Regions from separate parts of the Rubrobacter sp. M3-4 genome, predicted to be linked through region 1. Evidence: riboswitches for the same ligand, from Rfam matches in the RefSeq annotation. Region 1 holds a riboswitch; each other region holds the start of a gene.
The links. Region 1 has a riboswitch for thiamine pyrophosphate ahead of cytX (putative hydroxymethylpyrimidine transporter CytX). Riboswitches for the same ligand answer to the same signal wherever they lie in the genome.
Positions count from the first base shown of each region.

Region 1 (6,910 bases):
CCGGGCTACATAGAGGAGAGCTACCGCCTCATCGAGGAGGGGCTCGCACCGATCCACCGGGCGGGCGTGATCCCCGTCGTGCTCGGGGGCGATCACTCGATAGCCCTTCCCGAGCTGCGGGCCGCGGCCGCGGTGCACGGACCGCTCGCCCTCGTGCAGTTCGACTCCCACCCGGACACCTGGGACTCATACTTCGGGATGAAACACACCCACGGCACTCCCTTCAAACGCGCCGTCGAGGAAGGGCTGCTGCGTCCGGAGAAGTCTGTTCAGGTCGGGATGCGCGGCTCGCTGTACGACGCCTCCGACTGGGAGGCATCCAGGGAACTCGGCTTCGAGCTCATCCCGACCGACGAGGTGCGCGAGATCGGCATCCCCAGGACCATAGAGCGCATCCGGGAGCGGGTCGGGGATGCGAAGGTCTACGTCTCTTTTGATGTGGACTTCGCCGACCCCGCCTACGCCCCCGGGACCGGGACGCCCGAGGTCGGGGGATTCACCAGCCGCGAGGCGCAGGAGCTCGTGCGGGGGCTCGCCGGGGTGGATCCCGCGGGCTTCGACGTCGTCGAGGTCTACCCCGCCTACGACCCGGCCCAGATCACGGCGTTGCTCGCCGCCAACGTCGCCCACGAGTTCCTCGCGCTCATCGCCCTGGCTAAGAAGAACTCCTCCAGGTAGATCGAAGCTCTCAGCCTGTCGTCCCCTTCTGCACGCAGGGAGGCTCGGGTCCGAGCTCTTCCGGACTCTCCTCCCCGCGTGCTTCGTCGCCCGGCATCAGTTCGTCCGCGAGCGTTACGATGAACGCCGCGGCGGGTATCGCGAGGAGTACCCCCACGAGCCCGAGGAGCTTGCCGAAGGCCAGAAACGAGACGATCACCGCGACCGGGTGCAGCCGGACCTCTCGTCCGACGATGATCGGCTGGACGACGTGGCTGTCGAACTGGTTGAGCGCGAAGAAGAGAAGGATCACCAGGACCATCTTCAGGGGGGAGATGGTCAGCGCGAGCAGCGCCGGAAGAAGCCCTCCGAGTATCGGTCCGAAGTACGGGATGATCTCGAGCAGCCCAGCGAGCACGCCGAGGGTGAGCGGCAGCGGTATGCCGAGCAGCCAGAGCCCCACGCCGGCTCCCGTCCCGATGATCGCGATCGCGAGTAGCAGGCCGATCAGCCATCCCCGCAGCCTTCCCTCCAGGTTGGTGACTATGTCGTGGAACTCGTGCCGTCTGCCCTCGGGGACGAAGCGCGCTATCCCCCGGATGAGTGATCCTGGATCGTTCGCCATGTACAGGGAGAGTACCACTACCGCTATGGTGTCGATGAGCATGTTCGTCGCCTTCCCCAGCAAGGTCGGCACCGAGCCGAGGAGGCCCGTCAGGTATCTCTGTAGGTGGCTCAGGTCGCTGGAGAGGTTGGGGAAGAAGCCCAGCCGCGCATGGAGCTGGTGCGAGAGATTCTCCAGCGAGCTTATGTAGGCCGGCGTCAGCCGGGCCAGCGTCACCACCTCGTGCGCGATGTGTGGGAGCATCACGAGCCAGATGAACGCCACCACCGCGGTGAGCAGGCCGAGCAGGATCGGGACGGCCGCCCAGGAGCGGATGCCGAACCGGCCCAGAAGCAGCACCAAAGAGCGCAGGATGAGCGCGAGGATCGCGGAGATCGCGATTAGCTCGATCACCGGGATGAGCTCGTAGAGCACCACCAGCGCCGCGGCGACCAGCACCGGCACCGCCAGCGGAGCACCGCGCCGAAACCAGCCCGGCTCGCGTCCGTCCCGCTGCATCCGGCTCTCGCTCTCCGGTGGGGCCTCGCTCATCTGCCTCCGTTTCTCCCGGTGCCGGGGTTTGCCCGGCGGTTCTGTGTCCGCGAGGCTATTGTATTCCTGTCCGGTGCCTTTCCTAAGCTGGAATCCCGCTCAGTCGACGAAGAGCTTGGAGATATTCGGCCTGGTGAAGAGGTCCACCGTCCAGTCGAAGAGCACCTGCGCCCGGTTGAGGTTGTAGCCTAGCTCGTAGAGGTAGACTCCCTTCCAGATTAGAGCGCCGAGCAACCCGCTCACCCTGACGCCGAGTATGTCGGTGAGTGCGCCGGTCTCACCGAGATCCACGAGCTGCCCGAGATGCTGGTAACGGAAGGGGATGGGTTCTTCGCCTCTGATCTCCGCGGCCAGGTTCAACGCGGCGCTCCTCCCCTCCTGCTCGGCCGACTGGGCGAGCGCGGGGACGGGGGGACCGTCGTAGTCGATCGTTATGCAGTCCCCGACCGCGTAGACGCCGGGCCTGTCTTTTACCCGCATGTACTCGTCGACGATTATCCTTCCCCGCTTGTCTTTTTCGACCTCCAGGCCCTCGACCAGCGGCGGCGGCTGTATCCCGGCGGCCCAGACGGTGGTGTGTGCCGGGAGCGTCCTGCCGTCGGAGAGCTTTACGTGCTTTGGGGAGACCTCATCGACCTTGGTGTTGTTTATGACCTCCACTCTCTGGGCGGCGAGGCGGCGGGAGGCCGCGTTGGCGAGCGAGGGGTCTATTCCCTTTAGGATCCTCTCCCCGGCGTTGACGAGCACGAGGCGCACCCGATCGAAGTCCACGTTTGGGTAGTCGTCTTTGAGTACGTCGAAGATGAGGTCGTGGGCGTCGGCGACCCCTTCGACCCCGGTCGGTCCGCCGCCGACGAAGACGAAGGTGAGGAGACCCTGCGGTGCCTTGTCTCGCAAACGCTCGGCTTCCTCGAAGCGGTCTATGATCCTGCCGCGCACCTCGAGCGCCTCCCGCAGGCCCTTGAGGTCTATCGCGTGCTCCTTCGCACCCTTCGCCCCGAAGAACGCCGTCTGGCTCCCCGGTGCCAGGATGAGGTGGTCGTAGTCGCACTCCCCGAACTCCGTCCTGACCTTCCTGCGCTCGAAATCCACCCCCACGACCTCGCCCTGGAAGAACTCGCCCCCGCGGGGTATCACCAGCCGTCTGAGCGGGTAGGCCATGTGCCGGACCTCGACGTTGCCGGAGATCGCCGAGGGAACCATCGGCCAGAAGGTCGTGTAGTTCACCCGGTCGAGCAGCAGTACCCCGAGCTCGTCGCTCCCGGCGAAGCTCTGCGCCAGCTGATCGAAGGCCGCGATACCTCCGAAGCCGCCGCCGACTATGACCACCTTGCGCCGCGCCTCCTGGTAGGAGACGCCGAGCCTCTCCGGTCTGCGCCGTCGCGCATACAGACCGGCGACTCCGAGCGCGGCCGCCGTCAGAAGCCTCTTCCTCACCGCTCTTACCTCCGTCTTCGCTTGCAACCACCCGTTTTCCAGAGAAGAGTCTACCTGTATGAGGTTGCCGCTGCTTTATCTAGAAGATGCCCGCGCCCTGCTGTACACTACCCCCCGAGGGGAGCTTCCGCCGGAGGAAGCTGAGAGGGCGCCGTTCTCTTACGGTGGCGCCGACCCTTTGAACCTGATTCGGGTAATGCCGACGGAGGGACGAAAAGATGAACGGCTTCTCACCACGCTCTTGCCTTCTCCCCGATCCTGACTTGGAGCTCCTGCCGTGAGCGCGCCCTTCAACCCGCGTCCGGTACCCCCCGATGAGCGTACGCTCGGGGCCTGGGACTACACCGTTCTGTGGGGCAGCTACGGGGCCGGGCTCCTCGTCATGGTCGCCGGCACCCTGCTCGTGCCGGCTTTAGGGTTCGGGGCCGCGCTCGCGGCCATCGTGGCCGGGACGGTCATCGGGAACCTGATCCTGCTGGTCCCCACCGTGATGGGGGCGGACCACGGTCTCCCGACGATGGCCTCCCTGCGCCCGACGCTCGGCTCCGCCGGATCCTACCTGCCATCCGTGGTCAACGTCGTGCAGCTCGTCGGCTGGACGGCCTTCGAGCTGATCATAATGACCCGGGCGGCCGGTGCCATCACCCACAGTCTGCTCGGAACCTCGCTGCACTGGTTCTGGCTGGTGTTCTTCACGCTCGTCTGCGTGGCTTTCGCTCTCGGCGGGCCGCTGGTGGTGGTGAGGGTGTGGCTGGAGAAGGTGGGTATATGGCTGCTTCTGCTGACCACCGTATACCTGACCTACTACCTGCTCTCGCACTACGGCCTCTCACGCGCGCTCTCTCAGCCGGGGAAGGGAGGCCTCACCTTTCCGCAGGCGGTAGACCTCGTCGTGGCCATGCCGCTCTCGTGGCTCCCGCTCGCCGCCGACTACAGCCGCTTCGCCCGCAGCGCCCGTCGTGCCGCGCTCGGCACCTACGTCGGGTTCTTCGTCACCAACATCTGGTTCTACGCCCTCGGGGCGCTCGCCGTGCTCGCGCTCGGTACGAGCGGCATCGCGCAGGCGATACTCGCCCTCCCGATCGGGGTCGCAGCCCTGATCCTGGTGCTCGTGGACGAGACGGACAACGCCTTCGCCGACCTCTACTCCTGCGCGGTCTCGGCGGGGAACATCTTCTCCCGCGTACCGCAGCGGGCTTTCGTCGTCCTCTTCGGCGTGGTGGCCTTCGTCGCCGCGGCCGTGCTTCCCATGGGGCGCTACGAGTCTTTCCTGTTCCTGCTCGGCTCGGTCTTCGCCCCGCTCTTCGGCGTCGTCACCGCCGACTACTTCCTGCTGCGCCGCCGCAGGATCGACGCGGATGCCGTCTACGAGAAGAGCGGACCGGCCTTCGACTGGATGGCCGTGTTCTCGTGGGCTGTGGGCGTCGCCGCCTATCAGTTCATCACCCGCCAGCTCCCCGGGCTGGGAGCTTCGATCCCCTCGTTCGCCCTCGCCGGGGTGCTCTACCTCGCCTTGCGCGCCGGCGCGCAGCTCTCGTCCGCCCGGGGTGGCTCCCGACGGCGCGTGCGGGGAGGATGAAGATTGGCGGGAAAATTTTTTCGAAAATTTTCGCAAAATCCTAAAGCCCTCTCTCTATCCGGCCGATAAACCGGTTGCAGCGAGACCTGGACCGATCGAGCGGGAAGACCAGGCGGGAAGATGTATGGAAGGAGATGGTTGATGCTGCTCTGGATAGGGAAAAAGCTCGAGCAAATGAAGGAGGCCCGGCGTGACGAACGCGGCTTCACCCTCATCGAGCTCCTCGTCGTCGTGATCATAATCGGGATACTCGCCGCGATAGCGATCCCGACGTTTTTGGGGCAGAGAGCAAAGGCAGAATCTGCTCGAGCGGAGGCTAATGTGCGTGAAGCTGCATCAGCCGAGCAGGTTGCAAACACCCAGGGTGGATCTTACGTGCCGGTTGCCCAGTTGGGACCCTATGGCTTCAACGGTTCCAATCCTCCAGTCGATGGTAATGGTACCGGCGACACATACTGTGTTCACTCTAGCGGCGGTGGGGTCGATTGGAAGATGACCCAGGATGATGGGGCTCCGGTGCAAGGTACCTGTCCGTGAACTCATTCGGTAGCATAAACTGAAAGTTTCGCGCCCCTTCCGGGGCGCCTTTTTGTACACTGCCACCGGCCGGAGAGAGAAAGGAATCTAATTGAACCAGGCAGAACCATTCAGGGGTGCGCTGTGGGTGTCTCTGCTGGTTGTACTGGCAGCCGTGCTGACGCTGCTGCAGCCGGCGGACCCCGCGCACGCCCGGGAGGTTGAGGGCGGTGCCCCGCAGATCCACCGCATCGCGCTCCAGCGTGGTCCTGCCTTCGACCCGGCGCTCGTCCACGCCGGTGGCAGCGGTTCTCAGATCGTGGGCGGCAAGCCCGTGCCGAACGGGAAATATCCTTTCATGGCGGTCTTGCAGGTCGGGGTCAGGGGAGGAGGGGAGGCCCTCTGCGGCGGCACCCTCATAGATCCGGATAGCGTGCTCACCGCCGCCCACTGCGTGGTGGACGCCCGCAGCGTGACGCTCGCCGTCGGGAGGACGGTCATCACGAGCCATCAGGGGGTCATCCGGCGTGCGGTGGCCGCCTACGTGCACCCGCACTACGACGGTGCACGGGACAACCGCTACGATGTCGCCGTCCTCAAGCTCGACCGCCCGGTGAGGGGGATAAAGCCGGTTGGGCTCTCCACCGCCGCGCAGAACTACCTGGAGCGTCCGGGGCGGCTGCTCACGGTCGCGGGCTGGGGAACGACTTCAGAGAACGGTTCCCCCTCCGACCGGATGCGCGCGGCCGCCGTCCCCGTGGTCTCCGACGCCGCCGCGAAGAGGGACTACGCTCACGAGGGTCCGCAGGCGCGCTTCTTCCCGACGCTCATGGTCGCCGCCGGGCGCAGGGGCAGAGACGCCTGTCAGGGGGACAGCGGGGGGCCGCTCTTCAAAGCCGGCAGAGATCCGGTCGAGGTCGGGATCGTCAGCTACGGCATAGGGTGTGCCAGGGCCCACTATCCCGGCGTCTACACCGAGGTCAACAGCCCCGGTATAAGATCTTTCATCGTGCGGGCTGCGGCGAGGTAGGGGCGGGACGCCTCCATCCTGCGTTCTGTAGAATGATCTCTCGGGCGTCGTGCGCGAAAACTCGGGAGGTTTGCCCTTGGCGTTCTACAGGGAGCTCGGCAAGAAGGTCGTGTGCGCCCCTTCCATACTCTCCGCGGACTTCGCGGAGCTCGCCGCCGAGGTGAGGAAGGCTCAGGCGGGCGGAGCGGAGCTCGTCCACTTCGACACGATGGACAACCACTTCGTCCCCAACCTCACCTTCGGTCCCGTGGTCGCCGCTTCGCTCGTGCGGGCCATCGAGCTCCCGGTGGACGTCCACCTGATGGTCGAGAACCCGGAGAACCTGATCCCTGCCTTCATCGACGCCGGGGTGAACAGCCTCACCGTCCACTACGAAGCGGTGACCCACCTGCACCACGTGCTCGAAGAGATCCGGGAGGGCGGGTGCGAGGCCGGGGTCGCGATCAACCCGACCACGCCTCCCGAGGTCCTCGAGTGGGCCATGCCTTACATGGACTACGTGCTGGTGATGACCGTGAACCCCGGCTTCGGGGGG
Region 1 covers NZ_JCBAJP010000016.1:4,230-11,139, forward strand. Annotated here, with positions in the region: gene speB (agmatinase) at 1-678, shown strand, start outside; gene AC6EKW_RS14015 (AI-2E family transporter) at 689-1,813, opposite strand; gene AC6EKW_RS14020 (NAD(P)/FAD-dependent oxidoreductase) at 1,913-3,250, opposite strand; TPP riboswitch at 3,358-3,478, shown strand; gene cytX (putative hydroxymethylpyrimidine transporter CytX) at 3,528-4,829, shown strand; gene AC6EKW_RS14030 (type IV pilin protein) at 4,971-5,366, shown strand; gene AC6EKW_RS14035 (serine protease) at 5,494-6,375, shown strand; gene rpe (ribulose-phosphate 3-epimerase) at 6,452-6,910, shown strand, end outside.

Region 2 (6,910 bases), on a different contig from region 1:
AGCGCCTGGTACTCTTGCAGATAGGCGCTGCGGCCGTAACCCGGGAGCGGGTCGAGCGTGCGGTGAACGAGCTGATCGAGCAGGGAAGGCTCCAGCGGGAGGAGGGACGCAGGGTCGTCGAGGAGGTCATGGAGCGTGCCAGGCAGCGCTCCGGCGGCGCGCGGTCTCTGGTCGAGTCTTCGCTACAGCAGGTTCTTCGCGAGGCAGGTCTGCCCACGCGGGAGGACTACGAGGATCTGCTCTTCAGGGTGGAGCAGCTCGAGCACCGCGTCCGCGTGCTGGAGGATCGGGGGACCACTTCCGGCGGTGGTGAGACACCGCCTGAGCCCGAGACCCCGCCCGGCGCATAGGAGAGAGGACGTGAGGAGGGGTGGCGTCTGTCCATGACGGATTCTCCCGTCCCCTCACCGGGCGGGACCGGACAGCTCACCCGCTTCTCGCAGATCGGACGGATACTCGTCCGGCACGGGTTCGGGTTCCTCTTCGATGTCCGGCGCGAGCGGCGCGAGAGCAGGGGGGTGCAGGAGCTGCTCGCCCCGAACTTCGGCGTCAGGTTGCGTCGGGCGCTCGAGGAGCTCGGCCCGACGTTCGTCAAGTTCGGACAACTCCTCTCGACCCGCTCGGACATCTTTCCGGAGAGCGTCCTCTCCGAGCTGCAGAAGCTGCAGGATGCAGCCTCCCCGGTGCCGCTGGAAGCGGTGCAGCGGGTGATCGAGGAGGAACTCGGCGCGGGGGTGGGTGAGGTTTTCTCGGACTTCGACCCCGTTCCGCTCGGGTCGGCGAGCATAGGGCAGGTGCACCGCGCCACGCTACGCGGCGGGGAGGAGGTGGCGGTCAAGGTGCAGCGTCCGGGCGCCCGGAGGCGGGTCGAGGGCGACCTCGTGCTGATGCGCGAACTCGCCGGTTTCGTCGACACCAGGCTCGGGGAGCGCCTCTTCGTGAGCGTGCGTCCCCTCGTCGCCGAGTTCGAAGGGGTCATCCGGCGGGAGCTCGACTACTCTGTGGAGGCCGAGAACGCGCGGCGTTTCGCGCACAACTTCGCCGGCACCCCGGTGAAGATCCCGGCCATCCATGCGGAGTTCTCCACGCCGCGCCTCATAACCATGGAGTTCATCCGGGGGAGGCGTTTCAACGAGCTCAGGCCGCTCTCGCTCGCCCCCGCCGAGAGGAGGCGGGTGGCCTCGATGGGGGCGGATGCGATCTTCAAGATGGCCTTCGAGGACGGTTTCTTCCACGGTGATCCGCACCCCGGCAACCTCTTTCTCACCCCCGAGGGGGAGCTCGCCCTGCTCGATTTCGGGATGGTCGGCTACATGAGCCGCAGCGACATCGACGCCCTCTCGAGGCTCTTCATCGCCGTCATCCGGCAGGATGCCGCCGCGGTCCTGCGGGGGCTGGAGGATCTCGGGGTGCGCTACGAGGCCGAGGTGCGCGACGACCTGGTGCAGGAGCTCAGGGAGTTTCTGTTCAAGTACTCCGGTCTCTCGGTCGGAGAGGTCACGCTCGGGCAGGCCCTCTCCGAGCTGATCGCGCTCGTCAGGCGCTACAGGCTCCGGGTCCCGCCGGTCTTCCCGCTCCTGGTGAAGGCCCTCGTGACCGCCGAAGGGATCTCCCGCTCCATAGACCCCACGCTCAACGTCTACGAGGTGGCTCGTCCCTATGCCCGCCGGCTGCTCGCCGAGCGCACCAGCCCCGGCGCCCTTTCGCGGACCGTTCGCAGGAGGGCCGTGGAGTATGCCCGCTACGCGGCGGACTATCCGGAGCAGGTGCATCAGCTGCTCTCCGAACTCGAGGACGGAGAGCTGGAGGTCAGGCTCAACCACCGGGGGCTCGACCGGCTGGGCTCTCAGATCGACGTGCTCGCCAACCGGCTCGTCTTCGCGCTCGTGACCGGCGCCCTGCTCATCGGCTCTGCCCTCATCGGGGGGTTCGTGCGGGGTGGACCGCGGGTTCCCTACCTGGACGTGCCGGTGCTGGCCTTCTTCTGTTTCGTCCTCGCGGTGTTGCTCGCCGTCCTGGAGCTCACCGTGATCATCCGCTCAGGCAGACTGTGAGCTTTTCGTGGCGGCGCTGCGCAGCGCCGCCCAGTCCACATCGCGGAAGTTGTGCATCGGGCAGAACTTGGGTCCGCACATGGAGCAGAACTGTGCGCTCTTGAAGTAGTCGTCCGGCAGGCTCTCGTCGTGCATGGCGCGGGCGGTCGCGGGGTCGAGCGAGAGCTCGAACTGGCGGTTCCAGTCGAAGGCGTACCGTGCCCGGGAGAGCGCATCGTCCCAATCCCTGGCGCCGGGGCGGCCGCGTGCCACGTCCGCGGCGTGTGCTGCGATACGGTAGGCGATGAGACCCTGCCTGACGTCTTCTTTGCCTGGGAGTCCGAGGTGTTCTTTGGGTGTGACGTAGCAGAGCAGCGAGGTGCCGTGCCAGCCCATCACGGCCGCGCCTATGGCGCTCGTTATGTGATCGTAGCCGGGGGCGATGTCGGTGACGAGCGGACCGAGGGTGTAGAAAGGGGCCTCGTGGCAGACCTCCTGTTGTATCCGCACGTTCTCCTCGAGCTGGTCGAGCGGTACGTGCCCCGGCCCTTCGATCATGACCTGCACGTCCTTCTCCCAGGCGCGCTCGGTGAGTTCACCCAGCGTGCGTAGCTCGGCGAACTGGGCCGCATCCGAGGCGTCGGCGATACACCCCGGACGGAGCCCGTCGCCCAGCGAGATCGAGACGTCGTGGCGGCGGCAGATCTCGAGGATGTCGTCGAAGCGTTCGTAGAGAGGGTTCTGACGCATGTGGTGTACCATCCAGCGTGCCAGCAACCCGCCACCGCGGGAGACTATGCCGGTTATGCGTCTCTGAACCAGATGCAGATGTTGCAGCAGGATGCCGGCGTGGATCGTCATGTAGTCCACTCCCTGCTCCGCCTGTTCTTCTATTACCTCCAGCAGCAGCTCCCCGCTCAGGTCCTCGGGCTGCTTTACCCGGCTGGCAGCCTCATAGATCGGAACGGTGCCTACCGGTACGGGACTCGCCTCGATTATGGCCTGTCGGATGCGTGGTATGTCACCTCCGGAGGAGAGATCCATGACCGTGTCCGCACCGTACTCGAGGGCCGTATGGAGCTTGTCCAGCTCACCTTCTATGTCCGAGGTGGTCTGGGAGTTGCCGATGTTGGCGTTTATCTTGACGCGGGCGGCCTTGCCGATGCACATCGGCTCCAGCGAGGCGTGGTTGACGTTGGCCGGGATGATCATGCGTCCGCTGGCGACTTCCTCGCGGATGGTCTGCGGGGACGTGTTCTCCCTGCGGGCGACATGACGCATCTGCTCGGTGATCACGCCGCGGCGGGCCTGGTGCAGCTGGGTTGCGCAGCCGTCCGTCTCTCGAGTGCTCAATGTGCTCTCGCCTCCTTCCCTTCGGGACCCGGGAGGTGGCGGAGGCACGAAAAAGGCACCGGCAGATTCCACCGGTACCCACGCGTTGCCTGGTTGTTGTGACCAATCTCCCTCCGCCGGCATTACCCGGATCAGGTTCTGCGGGTCGGCGCGGCATCGAAGCGCCCTCTCAGCCCCCTTGGCCGGGAGCTCCCCGTTTCCTCCTTACGAAAGGAAGGGTAACGCTTTTGCGGGCGGGGTGCAACATCCCCGGGAGGGGGTGATGTTAGAATCTTGCTGCCATGGAGCTCGCCAGGACGACCGAACAGCCAGGACGCAACCAGGGAGAGGGTCTCACCATCTCCTCCCTCATAGAGAAAGTCTCCTCCTACAGCCCGGAGGGACGGGAGGAGGAGATAGCCGAGGCCTACCGTCTGGCGCACGCCGCCCACCGGGGGCAGACGCGCAAGAGCGGGGAGCCCTTCGTCGAGCACCCGCTCGCCGTGGCGGACATCCTCGCTGATCTGCGGATGGACACGACGACGATCATCGGGGGGCTCCTGCACGACGTCATAGAAGATACGGACGTGACCAAAGAAGAGCTCGGTGAGCTTTTCGGGAGCGAGGTCGCCGAGATCGTCGACGGGGTCACGAAGCTCAAGCGGCTCCCGTCCGGAAACCTGGAGGAGGCGCAGGCCGAGTCGCTGCGCAAGATGGTCGTCGCGATGAGTCGGGACGTGCGCGTGATCATCATCAAGCTCGCCGACCGGCTGCACAACATGCGCACGCTGGAGTACCTCCACCGCGACACCCAGATAAAGAAGGCCACGGAGACGCTCGAGATCTACGCACCGCTCGCCCACCGGCTCGGGATCCACTCTATCAAGTGGGAGCTGGAGGATCTCTCGTTCGCCACGCTGCACCCGCGGCGCTACGAGGAGATAAAGCGGCTGGTGGCCGCCCGGCGGGCCGATCGGGAGGCGTTCATCGCCCGGGTGGCCGAGGAGCTCAAAGGACACCTTGGCGAGGCCGGGATCGAGGCCGAGGTGCGCGGGAGGGTCAAGCACTTCTACTCGATCTACGACAAGATGGTCCGGCGCAACAAGGAGTTCAACGAGATCTACGACCTTGCCGGCCTGCGGGTCGTGGTGGACTCGGTGCGCGACTGCTACGCGGCGCTCGGGGTCGTCCACTCGGTGTGGAAGCCGATCCCGGGGCGCTTCAAGGACTACATCGCGATGCCCAAGTTCAACATGTACCAGTCGTTGCACACGACGGTGATGTCCAACGAGGGCAAGCTGCTCGAGATCCAGATCCGCACCCACGACATGGACGTCACCGCCGAGTACGGGATCGCGGCGCACTGGATGTACAAGGAGCGCGACGGCGGCAGCCGGGCGGACCGGCTCAACTGGCTGAAGAACATGATCGAGTGGCAGAAGGAGACGACCGACTCGACGGAGTTCATGAACTTCCTAAAGGACGAGCTGGTCGCCGATGAGGTCTTCGTGTTCACGCCCAAGGGGGACGTGATAAGCCTGCCGGCCGGCGCCACCCCGATAGACTTCGCCTACCACGTCCACACCGAGGTCGGCCACCGCTGCGTCGGGGCGAAGGTCAACGGCAGGATAGTGCCGCTCGACTCGGAGCTGGTCTCGGGCGACAGGGTGGAGATCCTCACCGGCAAGAGTGCGAGCCCGAGCCGGGACTGGCTCTCGGTGGTGCACAGCGGACGGGCGCGCAACAAGATAAGGCAGTACTTCAACAAGGCCGACCGGGAGGAGAACCTGACCTCGGGCCGGGAGAAGGTCCAGGAGCTCCTGAAGAAACGGCACGTGGAGCGGGTGCCGCAGGAAGTCTGGGAGGAGGTCGCCGAGAAGGTCAACCACCCCTCTCCGGAGGAGATGCTCACCGCCGTGGGGGCTGGTTCGCTCTCGGCAGAGAACGTGGCGAACAGGATCGCCGAGCGGGTGCTGGCGACTCAGGAGGAAGAGGAGGCCGGCGAAAAGGAGGAGCGCACGAGCCCTGCACTCGCGCCGCTGCCGCTGCCCTCCGACGGAGAGGAGACCGGCGTGCGGGTCGTCGGTTCGAGCGGGGTCCTCACCCGGCTCGCCCGGTGCTGCACGCCGCTTCCCGGGGACGAGATCGTGGGTTACGTCTCGCTCGGGCGGGGGGTGGTGGTGCACGCGTCCGGGTGTCCGAACGCCCGATCGCTCAGGGCGCGCAGCCCCGAGCGCTTCGTCGAGGTGGAGTGGGCGGCGGGGCCGGACAAGCTCTTCACGGTAGAGATCCTCGTCGAGGCGCTCGACCGGACGCATCTTCTGAGCGACATCACCCGGACGATCTCCGATGCGGGGCTGAGCATCATCTCTGCGCGGGTGGACACGATAGAGGAGCGGACGGCGCTCTCCCGCTTCGCCTTCAGGGCTTCGAGCACGCAGCACGTGAAGGACGTCATACGCAAGATCCGGGCCATCCCCGACGTCTACGACGTCTGCCGGGTCTCGCGTGACGGCACCCCGATAGAGCACTAGAGAAGAGGAGGCGCGTGAGCGAGATCGAGCAGATCACCGTGTCTTTCGGCGGCATGGACGTGAACTCCTACGTGGTGCACGCCCCGGAGGGGTCCATCATCGTCGACGCCGGGGCCGAGCCGCAGAAGATCCTCGGCGCTGTGCGCGGTGCCGTGGCAGCGGTCCTCATCACCCACGGTCACACGGATCACATCGGAGCTCTCGAGGAGGTGCGTGAGGCGAGCGGGGTGCCGCTCTACATGCACCCGCTCGACGCCGAACCCGCCGGCATCGAGGACTACGAGCCGCTGCAGGACGAACAGGAGCTCCATCTCGGTGGAGAGGTGATCCGGGTGTTGCACACCCCGGGACACTCACCGGGCGCGGTGACGTTCGTCGTCGGGGATGACCAGATCGTGGGGGACCTGATCCTCCCCGGGAGCGTCGGCAGGACCGACCTGCCGGGGGCTTCCTGGGAGGAGATCGAGGTCTCGGTGCGCAAGGTGATGGCGCTCTGGAGCGAAGAGACCCGGCTCTATCCTGGTCACGGACCCATCCTGGAAGCGCAGGAGGAGCTGCGGAGGAACCCCTACCTGCCACCGGTGGTGGGACGGTGAGCTTCCGCAGGCCGAGAGGAACCTACGACGTATATCCCGGCGGGCGCGAGCCGCACGAGCGGCCCGAGCTCTGGAGCCGCGTCTACGAGGTGGCGCGGGAGCTCTTCCGCACGCACGGATACACCGAGGTTCGCATGCCGATCTTCGAGGATGCCGAGATCTACGCACGCAGCGCCGGAGAGGCCTCGGACATCGTGCGCAAGGAGATGTTCACCTTCGAGGACAAGGGCGGCAGGCTCATGGCTCTGAGGCCCGAGGCGACCCCCGGGATCGCGCGCGCCTACATCGAGCACGGGCTCTACAAGCTCGCCCAGCCGGTCAAGATGTGGTACATGGGCCCGATCTTCCGCCACGAGCGCCAGCAGAAGGGCCGCTACCGCCAGCACGTCCAGATCGACGCCGAGGTCCTGGGATC
Region 2 covers NZ_JCBAJP010000003.1:29,215-36,124, reverse strand. Annotated here, with positions in the region: gene AC6EKW_RS04000 (phasin family protein) at 1-350, shown strand, start outside; gene AC6EKW_RS03995 (ABC1 kinase family protein) at 384-2,054, shown strand; gene thiC (phosphomethylpyrimidine synthase ThiC) at 2,040-3,386, opposite strand; TPP riboswitch at 3,477-3,592, opposite strand; gene AC6EKW_RS03985 (RelA/SpoT family protein) at 3,668-5,899, shown strand; gene AC6EKW_RS03980 (MBL fold metallo-hydrolase) at 5,914-6,495, shown strand; gene hisS (histidine--tRNA ligase) at 6,492-6,910, shown strand, end outside.
Region 2: another riboswitch for thiamine pyrophosphate. It lies ahead of thiC (phosphomethylpyrimidine synthase ThiC); the one in region 1 lies ahead of cytX (putative hydroxymethylpyrimidine transporter CytX).

Region 3 (6,910 bases), on a different contig from region 1:
TCACCGGGGAGGCCGACCATCAAGCCGGGGTCCGGCGCTACGCTCCAACCCTCCCCCTACGGAGCGCCGGGCCCGTCTGCCGTCTGCTGCGGGCTTCATATTTGCTAGACTGGGTTTCGAGTCGCGTTCGAGGGAAACCCAAGGAGGATGAAGGCATGAGCGAGGTTCGCAGGGTCGGGATGCTCACTGGAGGGGGCGACGCGCCGGGTCTAAACGGCGTGATCCGGGCGGTCACGACCCGATGCGCCGGGGAATACGGCTACGAGGTAGTCGGGATCAAGCGCGGATGGAAGGGGCTGCTGGCTCCCGAAGAGGACTCGGTCGTGAAGCTCGGCGTGGAGGACGTGCGTTACATCCTCCAGGAGGGCGGCACGATCCTCCTCTCCTCGCGCACCAACCCCTACAAGAACGAGGGCGAGGCGAAGAAGGTCGTCGAGAACATGGAGCGCTTCGGGATAGACGCTCTGGTCGCCATCGGAGGCGACGACACTTTAGGCGTGGCGAGGAGGCTGCACGAGGACTTCGGGGTCAGGGTCGTCGGGTGCCCGAAGACCATAGACAACGACCTCTCGGCGACCGACACGACCTTCGGCTACGACACCGCCGTCTCGATCGCCACCGAGGCCATAGACCGCATAAGGACCACCGCGAAGAGCCACGAGCGGATCATCGTCGTCGAGGTGATGGGCCGGCACGCCGGTTGGATCACCTACGGCGCAGGCCTCGCTTCCGGAGCGAACGTCACGCTCATCCCCGAGGTCGAGGTGGACATGGATGCGGTCGCGGACCTGTTCAAGAAGCGCGCCGAGCGCGGCGAGAAGTGGGGCATCGTCGCCGTCTCCGAGGGGGTGACACTCGGCGAGGAGTACATAACCCAGGACGTCGAGCGCGACGAGTTCGGACACGTCCGCCTCGGAGGCATCGCGGAGACCCTCGCCAAGGAACTGAAGCAGCGCACCGGGATAGACACCCGCCACGTCGTCCTGGGGCACCTGCAGCGCGGCGGCACCCCGACCGCCTACGACCGCATCCTCTCAACCCGCTACGGGCTGCGCGCCGCCGAGGCCGTGAAAAACGGCGAGTGGGGCAAGATGGTCGCCCTGCGCGGAAACGACGTGGTGACCGTCTCGCTCGAGGAGGCGACCTCCGAGACCAGGACCGTCCCCGAAGATCTGCAGCAGGTCCTGAGCACCTTCTTCGGCTAGAGAACGCTTCCGTAACGCAAGGGGCGAGCGCTTCCGCGCTCGCCCTCTACATCATCAGGCCCCTCGCCCGCCCGCCGAAGACCCTCAGATGGTAGCGGGCCGCACCACCCTTCGCGCCGGCCGCGGAGCGGAGCGCCTGCCCGAGCGGTGCACCCAGCAACCGCAGCTTCGCCCCGGCGGGATACTTGTGCTTCTTCAGAACCCTCCCCATCCCACACCCGTAGGTGTACGCGCGCCTCATCGCCCTCTCGTCGAAAGGCGGTACCGGAGGGTCGTGCATGACGGCGATCTCAGGGTCGTAATACAACGATGCACCGCGATCCATGAGCTGCAAGAGGTAGTCCGTTCCCTCCCCGGAGCCCCACGGGGTTCCGGAACCGGTGCCCAGGCTCTCGTCGAACCAGAGGCGGCGGGTACTCTCCCGGCGCAGGAACATCGTCGACTCGATGCTGCGCCTCCAGACGTTGATGCGGTCGATCGGACCGGGTTCGGTATCGAAGTCGAGGATGCAGGAGGCACCCCGTCCGTCGACGAGCCTGGTGCACAGGACGTCTACTTCGGGGTGCCGGGTGAAGAAGCGGTCCACCCTCTCCAAAAGGTCACGCGGGTACCAGCAGTCGTCGTCCGGGAACGCGACGATCTCACCCCGGCAGCGGGCGAGCCCGGTGTTCCTGGCCCTCGAGGCGCCGCGGCGCGGCGACCTCAGGTGGTGCAGGTGCAGGACATCCCGGTAGCGGGAGACCAGCGGATCCAGCCTCCCATCCGGGTTCTGGTCTACGAGGATGATCTCGAAGTCGTCGAAGCTCTGTTCGAGCAGAGAGTCCAGCAGGCGTTCGAGTTCCTTCTCCCGGCCGAGGGTCGGCGTAACGAGAGAAAAGCGCACCACCACCTCCTTCCGTCACGAGAGATCCACTCCGGGCGGCGCAGGATCCTGCGACGTCCCTGCGCCGGGAAGTCAGCGAGAGAGAAGTGCTCGCTCGCAGAAGACGGGTGGAGGGTGGTGCGGTGGCGCCCTCCCCTCGGGCTCGTCCATGGCCCCGTCCACGACCCTCGGGCCGCCCGGAGCGGTCTTCGCTCCGGGCGCACCACGGCCGTCCGAAGTCGTGCGGGGGAAGGACGCTTCACGCATCGCATAAATTTTAAGGCATGCACCATGCACAGCCAAGAACCGCCCGCTCGTGCTAAACTGCCCCTCGAACGCTGGGGGTGCCTCGCGCAGGGGCTGAGAGCATACCCTTGGAACCTGATCCGGTCAGTACCGGCGGAGGGAAGCGTGGATAGGGGCAGCGGAACTGGCGCTGCCGCCGCGCCTCCCCGAAAAGCGGCCGGCGGTATTTCTTACCGCCGCCGAGGGAGGCAGCGAGATTTGGAACGCCGCTTTCAGATACACCTCATAACCGACCGCAGAAGATCGTCCCACCCACTGGGAGACGCGGTCGTCGGCGCTCTCGAAGGCGGCATCGACGCCGTACAGCTGCGTGAGAAGGGAGGGCCGGCCCTTCTCCTCTACGAAACGGCGCTGGCCATCTCTCCAGCGGTACGTGCGGCAGACGCCCTCCTCCTCATCAACGATCGGGTCGACGTCGCGCTCGCGACGGGTGCCGACGGAGTCCATCTGGCCGCCAAGAGCCTCCCGCCGGAGGCCGCCCGGCGCGTCGTGGGGGGAAGACTCCTGCTCGGCGTCTCGGTGCACGGCGTAGAGGAGGCGAAAAGAGCAGAGGTGGCGGCAGACTACCTCACCTTCGGGCACGTCTACCCCACCTCCTCCAAGCCAGGGCTCCCTCCACGTGGCGTGCGGGAGCTCGCACGGGTCGTAGAAGCCGTGGAGGTGCCGGTCCTCGCCATCGGGGGGATAGACGCATCCAACGCGCGGGAGGTCGCGGCGACGGGCGCCTCTGGGATCGCGGTGATCTCCGCAATCCTCGCCGCAGAAGACCCCCGATCGACCGCGGAGAAGATCAGAGAGACGCTCGAGACCTCCCCCCACGCCCCGAGGCATCCCTTCCCGAAACCCGAGAGGAAAGGAGCCCGATGAGGATCACGGTGAACCAGAAGCCCTTCGAGATGGAAGAAGAAGACCCGACCATCGAAGCCCTGCTCGCCCGCAAGGGCCTCACCGGTGAGTCCGTCGTCGTCGCGGTGGACGGCGAGATCGTGCACCGCGAAGAATGGAAGAGCCGGCGTCTGCGGGAGGGCGACGAGGTCGAGCTCGTCCACGCCGTCGCAGGGGGGAGCGACGAGCTCGTGATCGCCGGGGAGCGTCTCTCCTCGCGCCTCTTCCTCGGCACCGGCAAGTACCCGGACCCCGAGACGATGAAACAGGCGCTCGAGAGGTCCGGCACCGAGCTGGTCACCGTCGCCGTCCGCTACATAGACGCCGGGGAGCGTCCGATCCTGCAGGACATCGACACCTCCCGCTACCGCCTGCTGCCGAACACCGCCGGGGCCACGACCGTCGCCGAGGCGGTCAAGCTCGCCCGCCTCGGCCGCGAGGCCACCGGCACCAACTGGCTCAAGCTGGAGGTCGTGGGCGAGCCCAGCACGCTCTGGCCCGACACCGCCGCGACCGTCGAGGCCACGAAGGTGCTCGTGGAGGAGGGCTTCGTCGTGCTCCCCTACACCAGCCCGGACCTCGTCGCCGCCCTCCGGCTCGAGGAGGCCGGGGCGGCAACCGTGATGCCCCTGGCCTCCCCCATCGGCAGCGGGCAGGGTATGCCCGACTGGGCCTCCATCCGCCGCATAATCGAGCGGGTCTCGGTCCCGGTCGTAGTGGACGCCGGGATAGGCGTCCCCTCCGACGCCGCCCTCGCGATGGAGCTCGGCGCCGACGCCGTGCTGGTCAACACCGCCATCGCCCGGGCCGGAGATCCCCCGCTCATGGCCGAAGCGATGCGCCGCGGGGTGGAGGCCGGGCGTCTGGCGTACCTCGCGGGACGGATGGAGGCCAAACCTCTCGCCGCTCCCTCGAGCCCGACACGGGGAGTGCCGGTCGGGAGCGGCTCCTGAGATGAACCCCTCCGCCGACGTCGTCGTGGTCGGGGGCGGCGTGGTCGGGTGCTCCGTCGCCTACCACGCCGCCCGGCGCGGGGCAAGAGTCGTCCTGCTCGAGGCGGAGACGGTCGGGTCGGGGGCCTCCGGGGCGGCGGCCGGGATGCTCGCCGCTCAGGCCGAAGCCCGCGGTCCGGACTCCTTCCTCGACCTGCTCCTCGAGAGCCGGAAGATGCACCGCAAACTCGGAGCCGAGCTGTACGAGGTGACGGGTCTCGACGCGGAGTACGTCTGGGAGGGGACGCTGCGGGTCGCCCTCTCCGAGGCGCACGCCGAAGATCTCTCCGAGGCGCTTCGCTGGCAGAGAGAAGCGGGGCTCTCCGCCCGGTGGCTGGACGGAGCAGAGGTGCGCGAGCTCGAGCCCGCGCTCTCCGCCGGAATCTCCGGCGCCCTCTACCTCCCGGAGGACGGACAGGTGAACTCCCCCAGGCTCGTGCGCGCTCTCGCGCTCGCGGCGGCCCGCAACAGAGCCGAGGTCTCCGAGGGAGAGCCCGCCTCGGGGCTGATACGCCAGAGAAACAGGATCGCCGGTGTCCGAACGGCCCGGAGGAAGATCGCAGCGGGGAGCGTCGTCGTCTGCGGAGGGGTGGCGAGCGGTACGCTGGCCAGACACCTTGGCATACGCCTCCCGGTGGCGCCGGTGAAAGGGCAGATCCTCTCCGTCGAGACCACCACTCCGCCCATCACCTCCAACGTGTGGGACGAGGAATGCTACCTGGTCCCCAAGCGGGACGGCCGCGTGATCGTGGGGGCGACCGAAGAGCCGGGCACGCACGACCGCCGCCCCACGCTCGGCGGTGTCGCCGGCCTCTCCGGGGCCGCCATCGGGTTGCTCCCGCACCTCGCCCGAAGCCCATTCGCCGGAGCGTGGGGAGGGCTCCGGCCCGGAACCCCCGACGGAAGGCCGTTGATCGGGCCTGCGGGAGACCCCGAGGGGCTCCTCATCGCCACCGGGCACTACCGCAACGGGGTCCTCCTCGCCCCCATCACCGGAGATGCGGTCTCGGCTCTCGCGCTCGGGGAGCAACCCGCGGTCGACCTCTCCCCCTTCTCCCCGCTGCGTTTCGAGGGGCAGCGATGAAGCTCGTGGTGCCGGAGAACATCCTGCGTGAGATCCTCGAAGAAGCCCGCGGGCACGCCCCGCGCGAGGTCTGCGGCCTGCTCGCCGGGCAAGCGGGCAGGGTGATGCGGCTCTATCCGATCCCGAACGTCTCCCTCACCCCCGAGACACGGTTCGAGATGGAGCCGGAGGCACAACTCGCGGCGATGCGCGAGGTCCGGCGGTTGGGGCTCGAGCTCCTCGGGACCTACCACTCCCACCCGAGAACCCCCGCCGCTCCCTCCCCCCGCGACCGCCGGCTCGCGCTCTACCCGGACGTGGCGCACGTGATCGTCTCCCTCGCGGATACGGATCCCGACGTGAGGGCCTTCCGGATAACGCCCTCGGGGAACACACCGATCTCGATAGTCCAGACCGGGCGAGAGGCGAAGACCGCAGGAGGACGGACATGAAAGCGGGCGATCTCATCGGGAACCACAGCAGAGCGTGGGAGGGCGCGACCCGCCACCCCTTCCTCGAAGGTGTGAGGGACGGCACCCTGCCGGAAGGGGCGTTCGAGCGGTGGCTCGTTCAGGACCGCATGTTCGTCGAGGAGGAGCTCGGTCTTCTCCGCCGCCTCCTCCCGGGCGCTCCGCGCCGGGACCAAAACCTCTTCGAGTCCGGCATCGCCGCCCTGGAGGAGGAGCTGGGTTGGTTCGAGGAGCAGGCGCGCCGCAGGAACCTCACGCTCTCGGCCCGGCCCGAACGCGCGACCGAATCCTACCTGCGCTTCCTGCGCGCCCTCGCCGACGAGCCCTACCCGGCCGCGCTCACCGCGCTCTGGGCGATTGAACGCGCCTATCTCGAGGCGTGGCGGGGCGCTTCCCCCGGGGCCTGCGAGTACCGGGAGTTCGTCGAGCACTGGAGTACCCCGGAGTTCGCCGCCTTCGTCGCCTCGCTCGAGGAGGCCGCCGACCGGGCGCTCGCGACCGGAGAGGCCGACGAACGGGCCGTCACCCTCTTCCTGGAGGTGGCCGATCTGGAGCGGAGGTTCTGGGAGATGGCGCTCGGTGAAGGACGCAGCGGGTGAAGGGATGCCCGGGATAGAGGCCGGCGCGGTGGCGCGCTAGCGGGCGAGCGAGTCCAGGAACCTTTCCACCTCGTCCACCGAGCGCAGCAGGTAGTCCGCCGCGGTCGTCCTGCCCGCGGCCTCCGGATCGTCCGGCTCCCCGACGTAGATCCCCACTCCCCTCCCCGAGAGCGCCCGGAAGGCGTCCTCGTCCGTCACGTCGTCCCCCAGGTAGATGGGGAAGTCATCCTCGAGGCCGAGGGTTTGGATCAGGTACAGCACCGCCCGCCCTTTGTCCCACTCCAGGTTCGGCTGCACCTCGTAGACCATCTTGCCCGGCGTCACCTTCAGCTCGCCGGGACGCGAGGCGAGGAGAGCATCGACCACCTCCCGCACCCGGGGACGCCCTTCCGCCGCGACGTGCCGGTAGTGGACCGCGACGGAGGCCCGCTTGGGTTCGATCACGACGCCCCCGATCCCCCTGAGCTCCTCGCGCAGCCTGCCCTCCACCTCCCCGATCAACCCCTCGTACCCGGCTGAAGCCTCGTG
Region 3 covers NZ_JCBAJP010000004.1:99,944-106,853, reverse strand. Annotated here, with positions in the region: gene AC6EKW_RS05990 (6-phosphofructokinase) at 156-1,205, shown strand; gene AC6EKW_RS05985 (glycosyltransferase family 2 protein) at 1,252-2,088, opposite strand; TPP riboswitch at 2,398-2,492, shown strand; gene thiE (thiamine phosphate synthase) at 2,572-3,240, shown strand; gene thiS (sulfur carrier protein ThiS) at 3,237-4,211, shown strand; gene thiO (glycine oxidase ThiO) at 4,213-5,334, shown strand; gene AC6EKW_RS05965 (M67 family metallopeptidase) at 5,331-5,765, shown strand; gene AC6EKW_RS05960 (TenA family protein) at 5,762-6,382, shown strand; gene otsB (trehalose-phosphatase) at 6,419-6,910, opposite strand, start outside.
Region 3: another riboswitch for thiamine pyrophosphate. It lies ahead of thiE (thiamine phosphate synthase); the one in region 1 lies ahead of cytX (putative hydroxymethylpyrimidine transporter CytX).

Region 4 (6,910 bases), on a different contig from region 1:
GGGTGGCCTCGAAGACCGACCCCCTCGGGCGGTAGCGCCCGGCGAAGCGCGCAGGAGGTGCCCCCCGGTGGGTGCGGACGCTCTCGTAGCGGACCCACCCGCCCTCCGGGTGGCAGGACATGCGGGCGTCGAAGTACGGCAGGCCGTAGAAGGTTCTCGCCAGGCGTACGGCGAGCCGGCTCGCCGCGTCCAGGCTGAAGAACCACACCCCAGCTTCTCCGTCCGCACCGACGACGTAGGTGCGCAAATTGATCTCCGGGAAGTCGGAGATATGTTCCACGGCCGGCAACGGGCGCGGACGCACCCCGCTCATCCGGAAAGGAACCACCCCGAGCCAGGCACTCCCCCCGAAGGTATCCACCGCGAGGGAGCCGGGGATCATGGGACGCAGCACCTCCTCCGGCACCGGCCAGTGCATGAACAGCAGGTCGTGCCAGCGCATCGAGAGCGCCCACGGACCACGCGGGACCACCGGGGCACGCACCACCGCCCGGGCGCTCAAGCCGAAACCTCCTCCACGCGCAGCCTGCCCTCCAGACCCTCCGGATTCCCCGCGAGCGAAGCTATCGCGTCGAGCAGGCGCGGCTCGAAGGTGCCGGGCCCGTCGGCGAGCGGCGCGGCGGCCTCCCCCGCGAGCCCGAAGAAAGCCAGCGCCCCCGCGACCGTCTCCACATCTCCCCCACCCGCGGCGGCGAAGCACCCGATGACCGCGGTCGAGGCGCAGCCGCTCCCCACGACCCGCCCCATCAAGGGGTGCCCGTTCGAGACGGCGAGCATCCGTCCCCCGTCGCTCACGTAGTCGGTGGGGCCGGTCGCGGCCACCGTCGTGCCGAGCGCGCGGGCGGCCCCGCGGACGGCCTCCTTCGCGTCCCCGGAGAGGCTCTCGACCCCGCGAACCTCGGCCTCGAGCCCGGCGAGGGTCGCTATCTCCCCGGCGTTGCCGCAGACGGCGACAATCTCCACCTCTGAGAGGAGCCTGTGCGCCATCCGGGAGCGGAATGAGGTCGCCCCGGCACCCACCGGATCGAAGACGACCGGCACCCCGCGCCGGTTGGCCTCCTTCCCCGCCCGGAGCATCGCCTCTATCCACTGCGGATCGAGCGTGCCCATGTTGATTACGAGCGCGCTGGCGGAGGCGACCATCTCCTCGACCTCCTCCACGGCATGCGCCATCACCGGCAGCGCCCCGGTGCAAAGGGTCACGTTCGCGACCAGGTTGACCGTGACGTAGTTGGTCAGGTGGTGGACGAGGGGCTTCTCGTCCCCGATCCTGCGCAGGACCTCCTCCGCTCTCATCCCTCCCCCTCCATGAGCGGCCCGAGCACGTTCACCGGTCCCGCCCCGCGGCCTATCCCCGTGAGACCGTACTCGACGGCCTCGGAGGCGATGGCGCGTGCCCTCCGGGCCGCCTTCTCGAGGCCGAAGCCGCGCGCGAGGAAGGCGGCCAGGGCCGAGGAGTGGGTGCAGCCGGAGCCGTGGGTCGCCCCACTCTCGTGCACCGGGCCTTCTATCTCCACGAAATGCTCGCCGTCGTAGAGCAGGTCCGCACCGGAAGCGCGGTGCCCGCCGGTGATGATCACCGCCCCCGGCCCCAGCTCCGCGAGGTCGCGTGCGCACCCGTGGACCTCCTCCGGGTCTTTCTTCCGCCCGGCGAGGACGAACGCCTCGTCGAGGTTCGGGGTGATGACGTCGGCGAGGGGCAGGAGCTCCTCGCGGTAGGCGTCCACGGCCTCCGGTTCGAGCAGCGTGGCCCCGCTCTCGGCGACCATCACCGGATCCACGACGACGTTCTTGAGCCCCAGCCGCCGGATCGCCCCCGCCACGGCCGAGACGATCTCGGCGTTGAAGAGCATCCCGGTCTTCACCGCGTCCGCCCCGATGTCCGAGACGACCGCCTCGATCTGCTCGATCACCACCTGCGTCGGCAGCGCGAATATGTTGCTCACCCCGACGGTGTTCTGAGCCGTGATCGCGACTATCGCGGTGGTTCCGTGCACCCCGCAGCGGGCGAAGGCCTTGATGTCCGCCTGGATGCCCGCCCCACCTCCGGAGTCGCTCCCGGCTATGCTGAGCGCGGTCTTCATCTCTCCTCCCTAAGCATGCCTCGACAACTCCAGCTGCCGCCGCGAGGGCCGCGCTGCCCCGAGCGCCCGCAGCAGCACGACCACGACGGCGAGCGTGATCAGGAGACTCGGCACCAAATACCCGGCGTTGTACGCGGCGGAGTAGAGGTATGGGTTCCAGCCCTTAGGGGCGTAGGAGGCGAAGAAGGCGACCCCGCTTATGAAGTGGCAGACGAAGCGCCCGGCCACCGCCGCCACCGTGCCGAGCACCGCCCCGCGCGGGGTGGGCCGGAAGAGCCCGGCGAGCCCCATCGCGGCGAAGGGGAGCGGGTAGTCGAAGAGCACCTGCACCGGGTTGAGGACGTAGGGGTCCAGGATCAGGTCGAGGATGCCGTACGCCGCGCCCGCAACCGCCCCGACGCCGGGGCCCTGACGCAGCGCGAGCAGGACCAGCGGGATCATCTCGAAAGAGATCGAACCGCCCTCCGGCATCCTGAAGAGTTTCACCAGCCCCAGCACGAACGCGAGCGCCACCGCCAGCGCCGCCTCGGTGAGCACCCTCGTGTCCCTGAACCCGCTCACGGCCCTCCTCTCACGGGGTGCGCCAGGCTTCTCTCCCTGCGCCGGCATTACCCGGATCAGGTTCGACGGGTCGGCGCGTCCGCGCCCTCTCAGCCTCGCGGCTCCCCGGTACTCGTTCCTCGTGCTACTCTACCCCACCACCGTGCACCCCACAACCTCCGGCGACCCACGAGATCCCGAGGACGGTGGCGGCGTCGGTTATCTCACCGGCGGCGATCTTCTCCAGCGCCTCGCCGAGCGGCACCACTACGGAGCGCAAAAACTCCGTGGGCTCGGGAGCCGGCCCCCTCTCGTCCGGCAGCGCCCGGCAGCGGAAGAGGTGGCAGACCTCGTCGGTGCGCCCGGTGCTCGTGTGCACGGAGACGAGGCGCTCCAGCCTCTCGGCCCGGTATCCCGTCTCCTCGAAAAGCTCCCGCCGGGCAGCCTCCCCGGGATCCTCCCCGGCGTCCACCGCTCCGCTCGGCAGCTCCAGCGTGAACCGACCGAGCGGCTGCCGCCACTGACGCACGAGCACCACGCCGCCGTCGTCCGTGAGCGGCACCACCGAGGCGAACCCGCCGCTCTCGAGCACGCAGTAGTCTATCGTCGCTCCGTCGGGCAGCCTCACCTCGTCCACCCGCAGGGCACACCAGCGGTTGCGGTAGACGTAGCGGCTCGCGAGCGTGCTCCAGCTCCCATCGGTCATACGGAGGGAGAGTATAGACGAAGACCCCGCCCGGAACGGGCGGGGTCTCGCGGTGACGTACTCTCCGGCCTGCCGGCTCAGCCGGGCTCCTGGCCGGAGAAGTCGTACTCCTGGGCCTTGGTTATGTAGCTCTGCATGTCCTCGGGGACCTCGTCCTCCGGGAAGATCGCCTCGACCGGGCACTCCGGCTCGCACGCCCCGCAGTCGATGCACTCCTCCGGGTTGATCAGGAACTGATCCCCACCGTCGTAGATGCAGTCGACCGGACAGACCTCGACACAGCTCTGGTTCTTCTCGCCGATGCACGGCTCCGTGATCACGTAGGCCAAACCACTTCCTCCTCTTGGAGAGCCTCCCGTTTCTTCTGTGCTTTCGGCTTTATATCAACCCCGGAAGGGAGCAGAAACCCGGCGTTGATCGCCATCATCGGAGGTCATGATGCCGGTCATGACTTCGTGTGACCCAGATCAAATCAGGTCCGGGCGCGCAGCTCCGCGGGTTTGAGGATGGTTATGGACTTGCTGTCCAGCTCCAGGATGCCTTCGGAGGCGAGGCGGGAGAGGGTCCTGGAGAGCGCCTCGCGGGAGATGCCGGTCGCCTCGGCCATCTCCTGCCGGGAGAGGGAGGGTGAGAACACGACGCCCCTCCTGGTCACCCGCCCCTCCTCGGCGGCGAGGTCGAGCAGCATGCGCGCGACCCGCTGGGGGGCGCTGTGGAAGACGAGGTCCCCGACGAGGTCTTCGAGCTCCCGGCTGCGGGCTGCGAGCACGCGGGAGAGGCGCACCGCCCCGGCTGGGAAGCGCTCCATTATCTCCAGGAGATCCTCCCGGAAGACGCCGTAGAGCACGCAGTCGGTGAGGGCTGTGGCCCCATGGCTCTGGGGCTGCCCCTCGAGCGCGGAGGCGAGCCCCAGGATCGCGCCGTCGCCGAAGACGCCGAGGATCTGGTCGCGGTTTTTGGGCCCGCCGGAGGAGCGATAGATCTTGACCCGCCCTTCGCGCATGAAGTACACCGCCCCAGAGGGCTCTCCCTCCCGGTAGAGGGCGGTTCCGGCCGCTATCTCGAGGACGGCCGCCGAGATGGCGAGCGCCTGGAAGAACTCCTCGCCGAGCCCCTCGAAGACCTCGAACTCCTGCAGCCCTTCGAGCTTGGAGAGGTGCTCTACCGCCCGGCATCTGGCCCCGGGCAGCCGCGCCCAGGATGGCGGTGCGTTCTCACCGTACAAGTCTGGCCCTTCCTGTCTCGACCCGCGCTCCCATCTTCCCCATTTATACGCCAAGTGGCGGCTCTCTGCAGAGAGAACATGCCGATGGAGTGGCTTACGGCGTTCGAGGCGCAGGGTTTTCCCGGCGCGCTTTTCGGATAAGCTTACCTGGCAACTCGTCTTGAACAGCCCTGGGAAGGAGGCTGATCGCAGGATGCTCGAAGGAAAGGTAGCCATCGTAACCGGCGCCAGCAGGGGGCTCGGGCGCGCGCTCGCGCTGGCTTTCGCCCGGGAGGGGGCGAGTCTCGTGCTCAACTCCCGCGGTGAGGAGGGTCTGCGCACCGTCGCCGAAGAGGCCGGCAGGTTCGGCGCCGGGGTGGAATCCGTCGCGGCGGACGTCTCCACCGCCGAGGGGGCGCGTCGGCTCGTGGACGCGGCAATCGGGCGTTTCGGTAGGATAGACGTGCTCGTCAACAACGCCGGCATCCTCGGTCCGCGGGTACGTATAGAGGACTACCCGGAAGAGGAGTGGCGACGGGTGCTCGACGTCAACCTGACCGGGCCGTTCCTGCTGTGCAAGGCCGCGATCCCGCACCTCTCCGAAGGGGCTTCGATCATCAACGTGGTGAGCGGGGTGAGCATCGAGGGACGGCCCGAGTGGGGGGCCTACTCGGTGAGCAAGTTCGGCCTCGAAGGGCTCACCCAGATCCTCGCCGGGGAGCTCGCGGACAGGGGAGTGCGCGTCAACTCCGTGGACCCCGGAGGGATGCGCACGGAGATGCGCGCCGCGGCCTACCCGGAGGAGGACCCGATGACCCTCATCACCCCGGAGGAGAACACCGCCGTCTTCCTCTATCTGGCCTCCGAGGAATCCGCCGGGACAACCGGTCAGCGCTTCAAGGCACAGCAGTTCGCGAGGCGGGGTTAGGAGGTGCTCCCCGCCCCCTCCTTCACCGAGACGAGCTTCCCCCGCACGATCAGACGGTGCGAGTAATCCGGGAGCGTACAGGTCTGCAGGGTGACTATGTTTCTACCCGGTATGGCCCGTGTGACGCCCAGGTCCGTCGGCGAGACGGTGAACTCTCTGTAGACCCTGTAAGTGTAGCGGGTGCCGCTCGAGTCGGTCAGGTAGATCCTGTCACCCTTCTTCAGGCTCCCGAGGTCGTAGAAGGCGAGCAGGCTCTTGGTTCCCACGTAACCGAGGCGGTGTCCGGCGATGTAGACGTTCGCGGTCTTCTGCCAGGGGAAACCCGTGCCCTTGAGGTGGATGGCGACGTGGTTGTTGAGGGCCTTCACGTCGTCGCTCGGCACCGTAGGCACCACGGCGTCCTTCACCCGGCTCATCGCGGGGATCGTCAGGCGCAGCGTATCGTTCTTCGGCACCCGGGCGATCTTCGGTACTCGCCCGCCCTGCGAAGGCTCCACGCGGGGGATGTTGAACCCGCCCGGGTTGGCCCCGTTGGTATCGGTGGTCCTGCTCCCGAGGAAGAAGAACCCGATGAGCGCGAGCCCGGCCGCCACCATGACGAGGCTCACCACCAGCGAGAGCAGGGTCCTGATACGTGATCTCGCTTTACGCTTCAGAGCCTGGAACACCCCTTCTCAGCCGGCCCACCGCAGAGATTCTAGCACCGGCCGTCCATCAGGGTTCGGTGGGCAGATCCTCCCTCTCGCCCCACTCGTTCCACGAGCCGTCGTAGTTGGAGAGGTTTCTGTAGCCGAGCCGGTGCAGAACGAAGAGCGGTACGGTCGCCGCGACCCCGCCGTTGCAGTAGGCGACGACCTCCGCGTCTTTCTCCTCGGGGACCCCGGCTCTCCGCACCCGCTCCCGCAGCTCCTCCTGCGACAGGAAGGTGCCGCTCCCGGGGTCGAAGAGGCTCTCGGAGTGCAGGTTGCGCGCACCGGGGATGTGTCCTCCGCGCCTCCCCCGGCGCACCGCACCCGTGTACTGTCCCTCGTCGCGGGCGTCGAGGATGAAGGCCCTCCCACCCCGGCTCGCCTCCAGCACCTCCTCCGCGCTCCTGCGCCACTCCGGCCTCGGACGCGGGACGAACCTGGCGGGCTCGACCCGGGGCACCTCGCCCGTGACCGGGCGTCCCTCGGAGACCCACTTCCTCCACCCGCCGTCGAGTACCGCCACCGCATCGTGCCCGTAGTAGACGAGCGCCCACCAGAGTCGGGTGGCGAACTGCCCCCCGGTGTGGTCGTAGGCCACCACACGCGTATCCTCCCCGACGCCGAGCGAGGACATCAGGTCCGCGAAACGCTCCGGAGGGGCGATCTGCACCGGCACGGGATCGTCCGGGTCCGTGATATCGGCCGTCCAGTCGACGTAGAGGGAGCCGGGGATGTGCGCCTCCTCGTACTCCTCGTGCG
Region 4 covers NZ_JCBAJP010000006.1:131,834-138,743, forward strand. Annotated here, with positions in the region: gene AC6EKW_RS08840 (YqjF family protein) at 1-502, opposite strand, end outside; gene thiM (hydroxyethylthiazole kinase) at 499-1,296, opposite strand; gene thiD (bifunctional hydroxymethylpyrimidine kinase/phosphomethylpyrimidine kinase) at 1,293-2,084, opposite strand; gene thiT (energy-coupled thiamine transporter ThiT) at 2,094-2,645, opposite strand; TPP riboswitch at 2,662-2,763, opposite strand; gene AC6EKW_RS08860 (NUDIX hydrolase) at 2,770-3,330, opposite strand; gene AC6EKW_RS08865 (ferredoxin family protein) at 3,408-3,659, opposite strand; gene AC6EKW_RS08870 (Crp/Fnr family transcriptional regulator) at 3,803-4,555, opposite strand; gene AC6EKW_RS08875 (SDR family NAD(P)-dependent oxidoreductase) at 4,749-5,462, shown strand; gene AC6EKW_RS08880 (class E sortase) at 5,459-6,130, opposite strand; gene AC6EKW_RS08885 (sulfurtransferase) at 6,177-6,910, opposite strand, start outside.
Region 4: another riboswitch for thiamine pyrophosphate. It lies ahead of thiT (energy-coupled thiamine transporter ThiT); the one in region 1 lies ahead of cytX (putative hydroxymethylpyrimidine transporter CytX).